One region of the Mesorhizobium sp. P3_A10 genome, then DNA from elsewhere that is predicted to be linked to it. Evidence: predicted binding sites of a transcription regulator. Region 1 holds the regulator's gene; each other region holds the start of a gene.
What was found. The regulator PhoB, encoded in region 1, activates phosphate uptake and scavenging genes when phosphate is short. The targets are predictions, from matches to a motif close to TGTCATNNANCTGTCAT.
Positions count from the first base shown of each region.

Region 2: the regulator PhoB is predicted to act here: its motif matches at 1,387-1,403, upstream of AC1DXU_RS08545 (acid phosphatase).
Region 3: the regulator PhoB is predicted to act here: its motif matches at 1,760-1,776, upstream of AC1DXU_RS09815 (LTA synthase family protein).

Region 1 covers NZ_JBFUFZ010000007.1:114,403-118,582, forward strand. Annotated here, with positions in the region: gene pstA (phosphate ABC transporter permease PstA) at 1-647, shown strand, start outside; gene pstB (phosphate ABC transporter ATP-binding protein PstB) at 665-1,489, shown strand; gene phoU (phosphate signaling complex protein PhoU) at 1,531-2,238, shown strand; gene phoB (phosphate regulon transcriptional regulator PhoB) at 2,258-2,947, shown strand; gene AC1DXU_RS24340 (hypothetical protein) at 3,088-3,483, opposite strand; gene AC1DXU_RS24345 (ROK family protein) at 3,767-4,180, opposite strand, start outside.
Region 2 covers NZ_JBFUFZ010000002.1:356,363-360,542, reverse strand. Annotated here, with positions in the region: gene AC1DXU_RS08555 (FGGY-family carbohydrate kinase) at 1-60, shown strand, start outside; gene AC1DXU_RS08550 (cytochrome-c peroxidase) at 74-1,276, opposite strand; gene AC1DXU_RS08545 (acid phosphatase) at 1,549-3,087, shown strand; gene AC1DXU_RS08540 (phosphatidate cytidylyltransferase) at 3,112-4,044, opposite strand; gene AC1DXU_RS08535 (lysophospholipid acyltransferase family protein) at 4,065-4,180, opposite strand, start outside.
Region 3 covers NZ_JBFUFZ010000002.1:611,681-615,860, forward strand. Annotated here, with positions in the region: gene fabG (3-oxoacyl-[acyl-carrier-protein] reductase) at 1-541, opposite strand, end outside; gene fabD (ACP S-malonyltransferase) at 609-1,550, opposite strand; gene AC1DXU_RS09815 (LTA synthase family protein) at 1,782-3,743, shown strand; gene rpsF (30S ribosomal protein S6) at 4,055-4,180, shown strand, end outside.

The DNA.
Region 1 (4,180 bases):
TGTACATGATGGTGATCGTGCTTTTGCTGGCGCTGCCGATCGGCGTCGCCGCCTCCATCTATCTCGAGGAATTCGCCAAGAAGAACCGCTTCACCGATCTGATCGAGGTCAACATCAACAATCTGGCCGCGGTGCCGTCGATCGTCTTCGGCCTGCTCGGCCTTGCCGTCTTCATCAATTTCCTCGGCATGCCGCGTTCCGCCGCTTTTGTCGGCGGCCTGGTGCTGACGCTGATGACGCTGCCGACGATCATCATCGCGACGCGCGCGGCACTTGCCGCCGTGCCGCCTTCGATCCGCGCGGCAGCGCTTGGTCTTGGCGCCTCGAAGATGCAGATGGTGTTCCAGCATATCCTGCCGCTTGCCGCTCCCGGCATTCTCACCGGCACCATCATCGGCCTGGCGCGCGCGCTCGGCGAAACCGCGCCGCTGCTCTTGATCGGCATGGTCGCCTTCGTCGCCGACTATCCGAAGACACCGTTCGATCCGTCGACGGCGCTGCCGGTGCAGATCTACCTGTGGGCGAACGAGGCCGAACGCGCCTTCGTCGAGCGCATGTCCGGCGCCATCATCATCCTGCTGGTCTTCCTCATGGCCATGAACATCACCGCGATCGTGCTTCGGCGTCGGTTCGAGCGGCGCTGGTAGAAAAAAGGCATTTTGGTATGAACATCATGACCGAACAGTCCCTTGAAAACGCTGTGGGCGATAAAATGAACGCCAAGTCGAACGAAGTGATCAAAATGCGCGGCGACAAGGTCGGCGCGTTCTACGGCGAGAAGCAGGCGTTGTTCGACGTCAATCTCGACGTGCGCCTCAACCAGGTGACGGCGCTGATCGGCCCTTCGGGCTGCGGCAAGTCCACATTCCTGCGCTGCCTCAACCGCATGAACGACACCATCGATTCGGCACGGGTGACCGGCAAGATCACGCTGGACGAAGAGGACATCTACGACAAGAGCATCGACGTCGTCGAACTGAGAGCCCGCGTTGGCATGGTGTTCCAGAAGCCCAATCCGTTTCCGAAGTCGATCTACGAGAACGTCGCCTACGGCCCGCGCATCCACGGACTGGCCAAGCGCAAGGCCGACATGGATCAGATCGTCGAGTCGAGCCTGAAGAAGGCGGCGATCTGGAACGAGGTCAAGGACCGCTTGCAGGAACCCGGCACTGGCCTTTCCGGCGGCCAGCAGCAGCGTCTGTGCATCGCCCGCGCTATCGCCGTGTCGCCCGAGGTGATCCTGATGGACGAGCCCTGTTCGGCTCTCGATCCGATCGCCACCGCTCGTGTCGAGGAGCTGATCGACGAACTGCGCCAGAACTACACGATCGTCATCGTCACCCACTCTATGCAGCAGGCGGCGCGCGTGTCGCAGCGCACGGCGATGTTCCATCTCGGCTACCTCGTCGAGGAGGGCGCCACCGATAAGATGTTCACAAACCCCGACGACAAGCGCACCCAGGACTACATCACCGGCCGGTTCGGCTGAGCGGTTCCGGCAGCGAAGTTTCAGGCACGAGGACTAGGATCATGGGTGAACATACCGTCGCATCTTTCGATGAAGAGCTGGGGCAGATCAGCAAGCTGATCCGCGACATGGGCGACCTCGCCGGCTCGATGGTCAGCGGCTCGACCAAGGCGCTGCTCACTTCGGACAACGCATTGGCGCAGCGCGTCGTCTCCGACGACGCCATCATGGATGCGCGCCAGCGCGAGCTGGACGACCGCGCCATCACGCTGATCGCCAAGCGCCAGCCGATGGCCAACGATCTGCGCGCAGTGGTCGGCTCGATCCGCATGGCCGGCGACCTTGAGCGCATCGGCGACCTCGCCAAGAACATCGCCAAGCGCGTCGGCACCGTCGGCCTCAGCGTCACGCCGCGTGACCTGTCGCATTCCATCGATGCGATGGCTCAGCTGGTGCTCATCCAGGTGCAAGGGGTGGTCGAGGAATATGCCGCCGCCGATGCGGCAGCACTCGCCAAGCTCAGAAACGACGACGAGCGCATCGACGTCAAATACACCTCGGTGTTTCGCGAGCTGTTGACCTACATGATGGAAGACCCGCGCAACATCACCGCGTGCACGCATCTGTTGTTCTGCGCCAAGAACCTCGAACGCATCGGCGACCACGTGACCAACATCGCCGAAAATGCGTACTATGTTTTGACCGGCTCGCAACTGCCCGCCAATCGGCCGAAGCAGGACGAGACGGCGATGTCCGCGCCGGCGGCATGACGACAAAGGTGACCAGTCGATGATCGCGCCACGCATCATGGTGGTGGAGGACGAGGAGCCGCTGGGCGTGCTTCTCCGCTACAATCTCGAATCCGAAGGTTACCAGGTCGAGGTGGTGACGCGCGGCGACGAGGCCGAGATCCGTTTGCAGGAAAACGTGCCCGACCTTCTGGTGCTGGACTGGATGGTGCCGGCGGTTTCCGGCATCGAACTTTGCCGGCGCCTCAGGATGCGGCCCGAAACAGAGCGGCTGCCGATCATCATGCTGACCGCGCGCGGCGAGGAGAGCGACCGCGTGCGCGGCCTGTCGACCGGCGCCGACGATTATCTGGTCAAGCCGTTTTCGACGCCGGAGTTCATGGCGAGGGTGAAGGCGCTGCTGCGCCGCGCCAAACCGGAAGTGCTGTCCAGCGTGCTCAAGGTCGGCGACATCGTGCTCGATCGCGAATCGCACCGGGTCTATCGCAAGAAGAGCGAAATCCGGCTCGGGCCGACCGAATTCCGGCTGCTCGAATTCATGATGCGGCACCCCGGCCGGGTGTTCTCGCGCAGCCAACTGCTCGACAATGTCTGGGGCGAGACGATCTACATCGACGAGCGCACGGTGGATGTGCATGTCGGGCGCTTACGCAAGGCGGTCAACAATGGCCGCATGCCTGACGTCATCCGCACCATTCGCGGTGCCGGATACGCGATCCGCGAAGACTAAAGCCTTCAGTTTCGACGGAAGCATATCCAGTGTCGTTGAAGTGGTCAGCGCATTCGTCCGGCTTGATGTTGAAAAAAATGCGACCGATATCTGAGTGACTGAGAGGTACAACTTGCGGATCGCCGGATCGTTTTTTCTCCCTATTCGCTCTCTGCGATAGCAATAATGTCTATCAATCGTCCCTTTTCGATATGCGCTTCTATGGAGTGACGGCCTGGTGGGAATAGCCAGTAGTAAGCTCCACTAGGCACCCAAAGACCTTCGTCTTTTCTTAGTGGCATAAAGCTTGCTTGAATATTCGTCGTCGTTCCTCGGCCGGGACTAACGCTCACTTCAAAGCTCTGGCACGATAGCCATTTTGTGAACTCTTCCGCGCCAAGGGCTAGGAACTTACGTCTGGCAAATCCCGTCGCCTCATCATTGGAGGTGAATTTCCCCCATGCTTCTCTGGCATCTATCAATTGGCCAACCGGGCAGCCTGGACCAGGGTGTTGGGCGGCGGCGGTGCCGCCAAGCAATAGCAACACGGAGATCAAGAAAAGTGCCGGACGATATCTGATCTAGCTTTTGAGGAAGCCTGGTTGCTGTAGACCAGTCCGATATACCGCTGTCGTGTGATTGAACATTCTACCACGTTCTTTTATATGGCTATGGTGGCCTGCAATCTAGCATTGCATTGCTCTTCGTCTATCGGTTTGTACGAAGCTCTGGTATGCGGATAATAGTTTGCTAAGGAGCGCTCGCTCGGGCCACCGTGGAGTGGTTCCCGGGCTGACCTGAATCTCAACCCATCCCACGTCGCGATCCGACATTTCGATTTTAGGCCACGTCTTTCCCGATGGCGCCCGCCTTTGCCTGCCCGCCCGGCGCGAAAATCTCCTGGTCGACGAAGCTCAGTGCCCGCATCGCGCAGCCTTCGCGGATCAGCGGCAATTCGTTCGGCTCGGTGTCGAAGGAGATCGATTTCGAATGCTGGCCGCCGGCGGTCTGGGCGATGGCCTCGCGCAGCGCCGGTTCGATAAGGTCGAAGGCGGCGGCGCTGACGCCGACCATGGCGACGGGTGCGGGATCGATCAGTGCAAACAGGCTGCCGAGGCCGAAACCGAGTGCTTCGCCGGCCTTGCGGTAGGCCTCGCGCTCCGGCCCGTCCTTCTCGCGTGCCGCGGTGGCGAGCGCCCGCATGTCGGCGTCGCTGACATCAGCGACCGGCTCGGCGTCTTCGCCCAGTTGCCT
Region 2 (4,180 bases), on a different contig from region 1:
GACAGGCGCTTCACTGCCTTCGAGCTGCTGCAACAGGCAGGGCGCGCAATCCGCGGCTGACCCGATCCGAGGCTCAACGCGCCGCGTCGGCTTGCTGATCGGCGTCGGTAAGGGTCTGGAGAAACGCGACGATGTCGTCGATCTCGGGATCGGTCAGCGCGGGTTTGTCGCCTGGTTTTTTGCCGAAGGGCGGGTCCTGGTTGAGGTTGGGCCAGTAAGCCTTGGGCAGGTCATCATTCTTGCGAACCGTGCCATCGGCGGCCTTCGGATACCAGCGGCCGGGGTCGGTATCGCGGCTCGCATAGAAGGCGACGGCGTCGCGCAACGAGTGGAAATAACCGTTGTGGAAGAAGCTCTTGCGCAGCGCGACGTTGCGCAATGTCGGCGTGCGGAACAGGCCGCAATACTCGGGCCGGGCCTTGAGGTCGATGCGCAGCGGGCCGCACAGGCCGAGGTCGAAGTAGGTCGGATCGGCGTTGGCGGAAAGTGCCGGATTGCGCGGCACACCGATGCCGAGGAAACCATAATCGGTGAACTGCGGCGGCTCGCCGTCATTGGCGGGATCGCTGAGGTGGCAGCTGGCACAATTGCCCTTGGCCTCGTCCTCGAACAAAGCGCGCCCGCGCAATTCCTTTGCGCTCAGCGTCGCCTTGCCGGTGAGAAAGGCATCGTAGCGACTGGAATAGGGATAGAAATCGGCGGCACTCTGCTCGAACGTGCCGAGCGCTTCGGCAGCCGCGTCGAAGGCATCGTCCGGATGGTCGAATACCTGGTCGCCGAAGACCGCTTTGAAGTCGTCGGCGTAGGCGGCTTTGCGCAGTGCCGCAGTGACATCGCCGGCAGTTTTGTTGGCCATCTCGAACGGCGACAGCAGCGGGATCTTCGCCTGGTCCTGCCCGCGATCGACACGACCGTCCCAGGTCAGGCCGCCGGTCGCACCATTGTCGACGCTCTCGTCGCCTTCGTCGTCGGAATCGTAAAAGTGCTCGGTGAAGGCAGGCGTCGCCTGGAGATAGCGCAGCGACGGCACGGCGCGCAGTCCCGGCTGGTTCATCCCAGGCCCGCCCATTTCGACAGGTGTGCCCGAGGCCGGACCAAACGCGTGCCTTGGATCATGGCAGGAAGAACAGGATTGAAGACCCGAAGCCGACAGCGATGGATCGAAGAACAGTTTTCGGCCAAGCGCGGTCAAGGCCGTCGCCCTGGCAAAGGCTTGCGCGCGCGACAGCGGCCCGGGATGGACGCCATCCGGTTCGGCCGTGTTTCCCGGCGCCATCGCGGCGAGGCCAAGCACCGACGCCGCGACGACCGCGATCGTCTGGCTTTTCCATCGTCCAGCAATCATGTGGCTCAGCCTGATTTTCGTTGCGGAAATAAGGAAGCACTGCAACAGATTGATGACCGGTTCCCACACTCACGTAACCGTGTTCGCAAAGGTCGAAACTGTCACAAAGGTGACAAGGCATCGAAGTACCTGCATGCCTGTGGTTCGTCGCCCCCGGCCATGCATTTGCCCCTCTAGCCACCACCCAGCCATGAGGTATTTCCATGTCGAGGCTCAAGTTCTTCAATTCGCTTTATCTGGCCAGCTCAGCGCTGGCTTCCTTCACCGCGGTGGCCAGCGCCGCTCCCGCCGGCTACGACAAGATCGATACCGTCGTCGTCATCTATGCCGAGAACCGCAGCTTCGATAATCTTTATGGCGGCTTCCCCGGCGCCAATGGCCTCTCCAACGTGTCAGCCGACCAGGTGCGCCAGCTCGACCGCGACGGCAAGCCGCTGGCCGAATTGCCACCCGCCTGGGGCGGTCTGACGGGCAAGGGTGTCACCCCGCCGGTGACCGAAGCGCAGACCGCGCATCTGGCCAATGCAGGCTTCGCCATCGACGATCCCAACGGCTTCAATCTGAAGACGTCGGTCATCACCCGCGACCTCTGGCATCGCTTCTACCAGGAGCAGATGCAGATCAATGGCGGCCGCAACGACAAGTTCGTCGCCTGGGCCGATTCGGGCAGCGTCGTCATGGGCCACTATGACGGCTCCGTCCTGCCGATGTGGGCGGTGGCGAAAAAATACGTGCTGGCCGACAATTTCTTCCAGGGTGCCTTCGGTGGCTCCTTCATCAACCATTTCCAGCTCGCCTGCGCCTGCGTGCCGGTCTATCCGCACGCCGACACCAGCCCGATCAAGGATCAGATCGCGGTTGTGGACGCCGACGGCAAGACGCTGAAGGTCGCCGACAACTCGCCGCCGTCGGCGCTCGGCGGCGCGCCGAAATTCGTCAATGATGGCGCCATCACGCCTGATTTTTACGCGGTCAACACCATGCAGCCGCCCTATCAGCCGAGTGCCAACAAGCCGGCCGAAGGCGGCGACAAGGCGCTTGCCGACCCGGCGGCGCCGACCACGCTGCCACCGCAGCACGAGATCACCATCGGCGATCTCCTGTCGCTGCGGGGCATCGCCTGGGCCTGGTACTCCGGCGCCTGGCAGGCCGCGCTCGGCGGCAAGAATGCGACGCCGGTGCCGAACTTCCAGTTCCATCACCAGCCCTACAATTACTTCGCCGCCTATGCGCCCGGCACGGCTGCCCGCGCCGAGCATCTGAAGGACGGCGGCCTCGACGGTGTGGCGTTCATCAAGGATATCGACGATGGCAAACTGCCGGCGGTGAGCTTCTACAAGCCGCAGGGCAATCTCAACGAGCATGGCGGCTATGCCGATGTCGGCAGCGGCGACCAGCATCTCGCCGACATCGTTTCGCATCTGGAAAAAAGCCCGCAATGGGGCCACATGCTGGTCGTCGTCACCTATGACGAGAATGGCGGCTTCTGGGATCATGTCGCGCCGCCGAAGGCCGATCGCTGGGGACCGGGCAACCGCATCCCGGCCTTCATCATCTCGCCCTATGCGAAAGCGGGAACCGTCGATCACACGCAATACGACACGGCGTCGATCCTGCGCTTCATCACCGCGCGTTACGATTTGCCGGTGCTTCCCGGCATCGTCGCCCGCGACAAGGCGTTGCGCAACAACGACCAGCCGCCAATGGGTGATTTGAGCGCAGCGCTCGATCTCAGCCGCTAGACCGGTCCGGACGGTTTCGTTCTTTCACACGGTCCAGAAATAGCGGACCGTGTGAAAGAACACCGGGGCGGCGAAGACCAGGCTGTCGGCGCGGTCCATCATGCCGCCATGGCCTTCGATCAGATGGCCCCAGTCCTTGACGCCCTGGTCGCGCTTGATGGCCGACGCGACCAGCCCGCCAAGAAAGCCCATCAGGCAGGCGATGAAGGCGACGCCGGCCGCCTGCAGCGGCGAGAACGGCGTCAGGAACGACAGCAGCGCGCCAAGGAGGCTCGAGGCCGCCAGCCCGCCGACCAACCCTTCCCAGGTTTTTGACGGCGACACGGTCGGCGACAGAAGGTGTTTTCCGAACAGCTTGCCGAAAATGTATTGCAGCACGTCGCTGCCTTGCACGGTGATGATCAGGAAGGCGATGAGCAAAAGGTTGCGGCCCTCGAAGCCGGGTACGTTGAGCGTCAGCAGCGCCGGCACGTGGCTGACGAAATAGACCGAGATCATGATCGCCCATTGCTGCGCCGAAACGCGCTCGAGGAAGCGCTCGGTGTCGCCATTGAGCGCGGTGATCGCCGGCATCAAAAGAAAGCAGTAGACCGGAATGAAAATGGTGAAGAGCCCGTACCAGGCGGTCCACACCAGCCAGTACTGGAACGGGATGATGATGCCGAACATGCCGAGCAGCACCCAGTGGTCGCTGCGCCGGCTGTGCGTCAGAGTCACGAATTCGCGCAGTGCTGCAAACGAGATCAGCGCAAACAGGATGGTCATGCCGGTGCGGCCGAAAAAGAAGGCAACCGTGATCGCCACCACCATCACCCACCAGGCGTTGATGCGCTGGTTGAGGTTGGTAAGCCCCGAGGACAGCGGCTTGGGCGCCCGCCACGACAGGATGCCGGCGACGAGGCTCGCAGTCGACAGCACGCCGACCAGGCCAATTACCAGGATCATGGTTTCATGCATCGGCGGCAGCGAAAGTGGCATCAGTCGTCTCGATCCGGGCGGGGGTTGAGCGCAAGCAGCGTCTGGCGGGCGCGCTCGAGAAAGGCGCGGCGTTCCTCGCCGGGCGCAATCGTCACCGCCGGGCCGAAGACGACGC
Region 3 (4,180 bases), on a different contig from region 1:
CGACGCAGTTGACGGTGATGTTGCGGGTGGCGATCTCCTGCGCCAACGACTTGGAAAAGCCGATCATGCCGGCCTTGGTGGCGCAATAGTTGGTCTGGCCGGGATTGCCGGTGACACCGACCACTGAGGTGATGTTGATGATGCGGCCGTGCCGGCGCCGCATCATTGGATGGGTGAGTTCGCGGGTCAGCCGGAACACGGCGGTAAGATTGACCTCCATCACACTGTCCCAGTCGGCGTCCGCCATGCGCACGAACAGCCCGTCCTTGGTGATGCCGGCATTGTTGACCAGAATGTCGACGCCTTCGAGATCGGCCTCCGCCTTCTGGCCGAGCGCCTTGACCTCGTCGCGGTTCGACAGGTTGGCCGGAAACAGCTTGACCCGGTCTCCGAGCTCGGCGGCCAGCGTCTCCAGTTTCTCGACGCGCGTGCCATGCAGGCCGACGATGGCGCCTTGCGCATGCAGCACCCGTGCGATCGCCTCGCCAATGCCCCCCGATGCGCCGGTGACGAGCGCCTTGCGGCCGGTCAATTCGAACATTTTTGTCTCCTGATCCAAGCGAGCCCCCTTCACAGGGGTAGGGTCAATCACAGTCAATCACAGTTGATTATGCAAGCCCCGCCAGCGCCGCCTCGACATCGGCCGCCGTGCCGATGGCGCCGGTGGCGATGTCGCGGTTGATGCGCCGCGCCAGCCCCGACAGCACCTTGCCGGCGCCCACTTCGTAGAGTGTGGTAACACCGTTTTGGCCAAACCACTCCACCGTTTCGCGCCAGCGCACGCGGCCAGTCACCTGTTCGACCAGGCGGCTGGCGATGGCGTCCTGATCGCTGGTCGGGGTCACCGACACGTTGGAGACGACAGGCACGACCGGTGCGTTCTTCGTCACGCCGGCCAGCGCCTCGCGCATAACATTGGCCGCGGGCGCCATCAGCGCCGAATGGAAGGGGGCGGAGACCTGCAGCATCAAGGCCCGCTTGGCGCCCTTTTCGGTGCACAGCTTCGCCGCCAGCTCGACCGCGGCTTTGGCGCCGGAAATCACCAGCTGGCCGCCGCCATTGTCGTTGGCAACCTGGCAGACGGAGCCTTGGGCGGCTTCCGCGCAGGCGGCTTCAACATCGGCCTGCTCCAGCCCGATGATCGCCGCCATGGCGCCCTCGCCGGCCGGCACCGCCGCCTGCATGGCGTTGCCGCGAATGCGCAACAGCCGGGCGGCATCGGCGACGGACACAAAACCGGCGGCGGCAAGTGCCGAATATTCGCCGAGCGAATGGCCGGCGACATAGGCGACCTTGTCCTTCAGCGAAAAGCCGCGCGCTTCCAGTGCCCGGATCGCCGCCAGCGACACCGCCATCAGCGCCGGCTGGGCATTGGCGGTCAGCGTCAGCGTCTCCTCCGGCCCTTCCCAGATCAGCTTCGACAGGTTTTCGCCGAGCGCTTCGTCGACCTCCTCGAAGATCCGGCGCGCTTCTGGAAAGGCGTCGGCAAGGTCCTTGCCCATGCCGACAGCCTGGCTGCCCTGTCCCGGAAAGGTGAATGCGACGGCCATGTGAGGCTCCAGAGGCTGGTTTTTCCCTGCCTGTGACGCAAGGCGGGCGGCCAAGTCAAGTCCACCGGGGGCCAATCGCGACCGGTTTCGGCACGGCTTCACTGGGCGAGTGTCTGATCCAAAAGGCTTTTTGGCGATCACTCATGATGAAAACCGAACACGATTCGTTTGCTGGCTCTTCTCATTTTCGCCACAGGCGCTAGCTTTGCGTGACAGTTCGATGACAATTCGATGACGCATTTGTTGCGGGCCGGGGATTTTAAGGTGGCAAACCGTTTGAAGCGCGCTGGCAAGGCCGCGCCGCAGTTTCTGGAAGGCGATCCGTCCACCGGCTATCTGCCGGGCCGGAAATGGCCTGTTATCCGCTATGGCCTGCTCAGCCTGCTCGCGTCCGCGATCCTGGTTTTCGCAATCGAACTGATCGTGCGCGGCGACTTCATGGGCACTGTCGGCTTCTTCCTGCAGCCGTTCAAGCCGGGCTGGACCACCATCATTATCTTCGCGCTGATCCTGATCGGCCTCGATGCCGTGCTCGGCCGCAGCCACCAGAGCCTGATGATCGTCGCGCCGCTGACCCTGGCGCTGGCGTTTGTCGGCCACCAGAAGTCACTCTATCTCGGCGACCCGCTCTATCCCACCGACTTCCTCTACTCCCGCCAGATCGTGGCGCTGATGCCGCTTCTGGTGCGCGATCGCCCGGGAACCGCCATCATGATGGCGGTTGGCATCGTCGGCGGGCTGTCGCTGCTCGTCTATGGCTGGCGCCTATGGCGCCGCCGGGTGCCGGCGCTCAGCCACAAAGGCCGGCTCGCCCGGCTGACGCTGACCGTGCCGCTGCTCGCCTTCGTCGTCTCGATCATGGACTATGCCACCTTCTCGTGGACCCGGGATCGGCTGCAGATCATCCCGATCATGTGGGACCAGAAGGAAAACTACGCCTCAAACGGCTTTGCGCTCGCCTTCGCGCTCAACGTGCCGATGGCCCATGTCTCGGCGCCGGCGGGCTACTCCGAAAAGGCGATCGCGGCGATCGACAGGTCCGATGTGACGGCCTCGGTGCCGGCAGAGAAGCCCGACATCATCATCGTTATGAGCGAATCCTTCTGGGATGCGACCAAACTGCCGGGCGTCACCATCACGCCCGACCCGATCCCCAATGTGCGGGCGCTGCGCTCAGGCTATATGTTTTCGCCCGAATTCGGCGGCATGACCGCCAACATCGAATTCGAGGCGCTGACCGGCTTTTCCAATGCCTTCCTGCCGGCCGGCAGCATCCCTTACCAGCAGTATGTGCGCACGCCGACGCCTTCGCTGGCGACGTTCCTGAAAAGCGAGGGCTACAGGGCGCGCGCCATCCATCCCGGCACCAACTGGTTCTGGAACCGCGGCGCGGTCTATGCCGATTTTGGCTTCAACGACTTCAAGTCGGAAGAAAACCTGCCCTATCTGGAAAAGCGCGGACCCCTGGCCTCGGACGCGGCGATGACCGACGAGATCATCCGCGAGGCCGACGCCAGCGACGATCCGGTGTTCTTCTTCGCCGTCAGCCTGCAGAACCATGGCCCCTACGAGCCGCATCGCTATTACAATCCGACCCACAAGGTCGACGCGCGGATCAGCCCGTGGGCGCGTGAATCGCTGTTGAGCTATGCCGAAGGCTCCGCCGATGCCGACCGCGGCCTCGAGCGGCTGATCGAATGGGCGAAGAAGCGCGACCGGCCGACGGTCATCGCCTTTTTCGGCGACCATCTGCCGCCGCTCGGACCGGTCTATGTCGAGACCGGTTTCCTGAAGGATAATGTCGCGCCGCGCAAGGAACCGTCGGCCGAGGCGGCGCTCGAGCATCACCAGACGCCGCTGATCCTGTGGTCGAACCGGACGGGTCCGGCCGAGGACATGGGCGCGGTCAGCCCGGCCTTCCTGCCCTATCATATCCTGACCATGGCCGGCATCAGCCACCCCTATTACACCGGCTTCCTGGGCGCCTTGCGCGAACACTACCGTGTCGTCGACCGCAATCTGCTTTTGACGCCGGCGGGCGACGCCACGCCCGACTGGGCACGGCAGAAGACGATCGATCCGGCGATCAACGATTTCCGCCTGCTGCAATACGACATGATGTTCGGCAAGCGCCACGCAGCGCCCGACTTCTTCCCCGAAACGGTCGACAAGCTCGTCGCCCATACGAGTTGAACGCCGGCATTTCGGCCCTGCGACGCCAAGGACGCTGTCCGGGATGCGGCTTGCGCTTGCCTTCCAGCCGGATTGCTGTATAGACGCCCGCAATCTGCCGGTCCTTGCTGGGGGCTGAACGGAGGGCCGGCGGTTTTATCCAAAACCTTCGTGTGAAGCCAGAAGCGCTTCCGCCTCCCGTGTCTCCGCTCTCGACCGTCTCGAAATGCTCCTTTCTTCCCCGCCCCCTCAAGGGATCAGCGGGTCAGAGAAGTTGCAGAGGCTTTTGCCGCGAGAACCGGGAGAGAAACGAAGAAAGGCACTGAACCACTATGGCTCTATACGAACATGTGTTTCTTGCCCGGCAGGACCTCTCGCAGCAGCAGGTCGATGCGCTTGTCGAACAGTACAAGGGTGTCATCTCCGCGAATGGCGGGTCCGTCGGCCGGGTCGAGAAC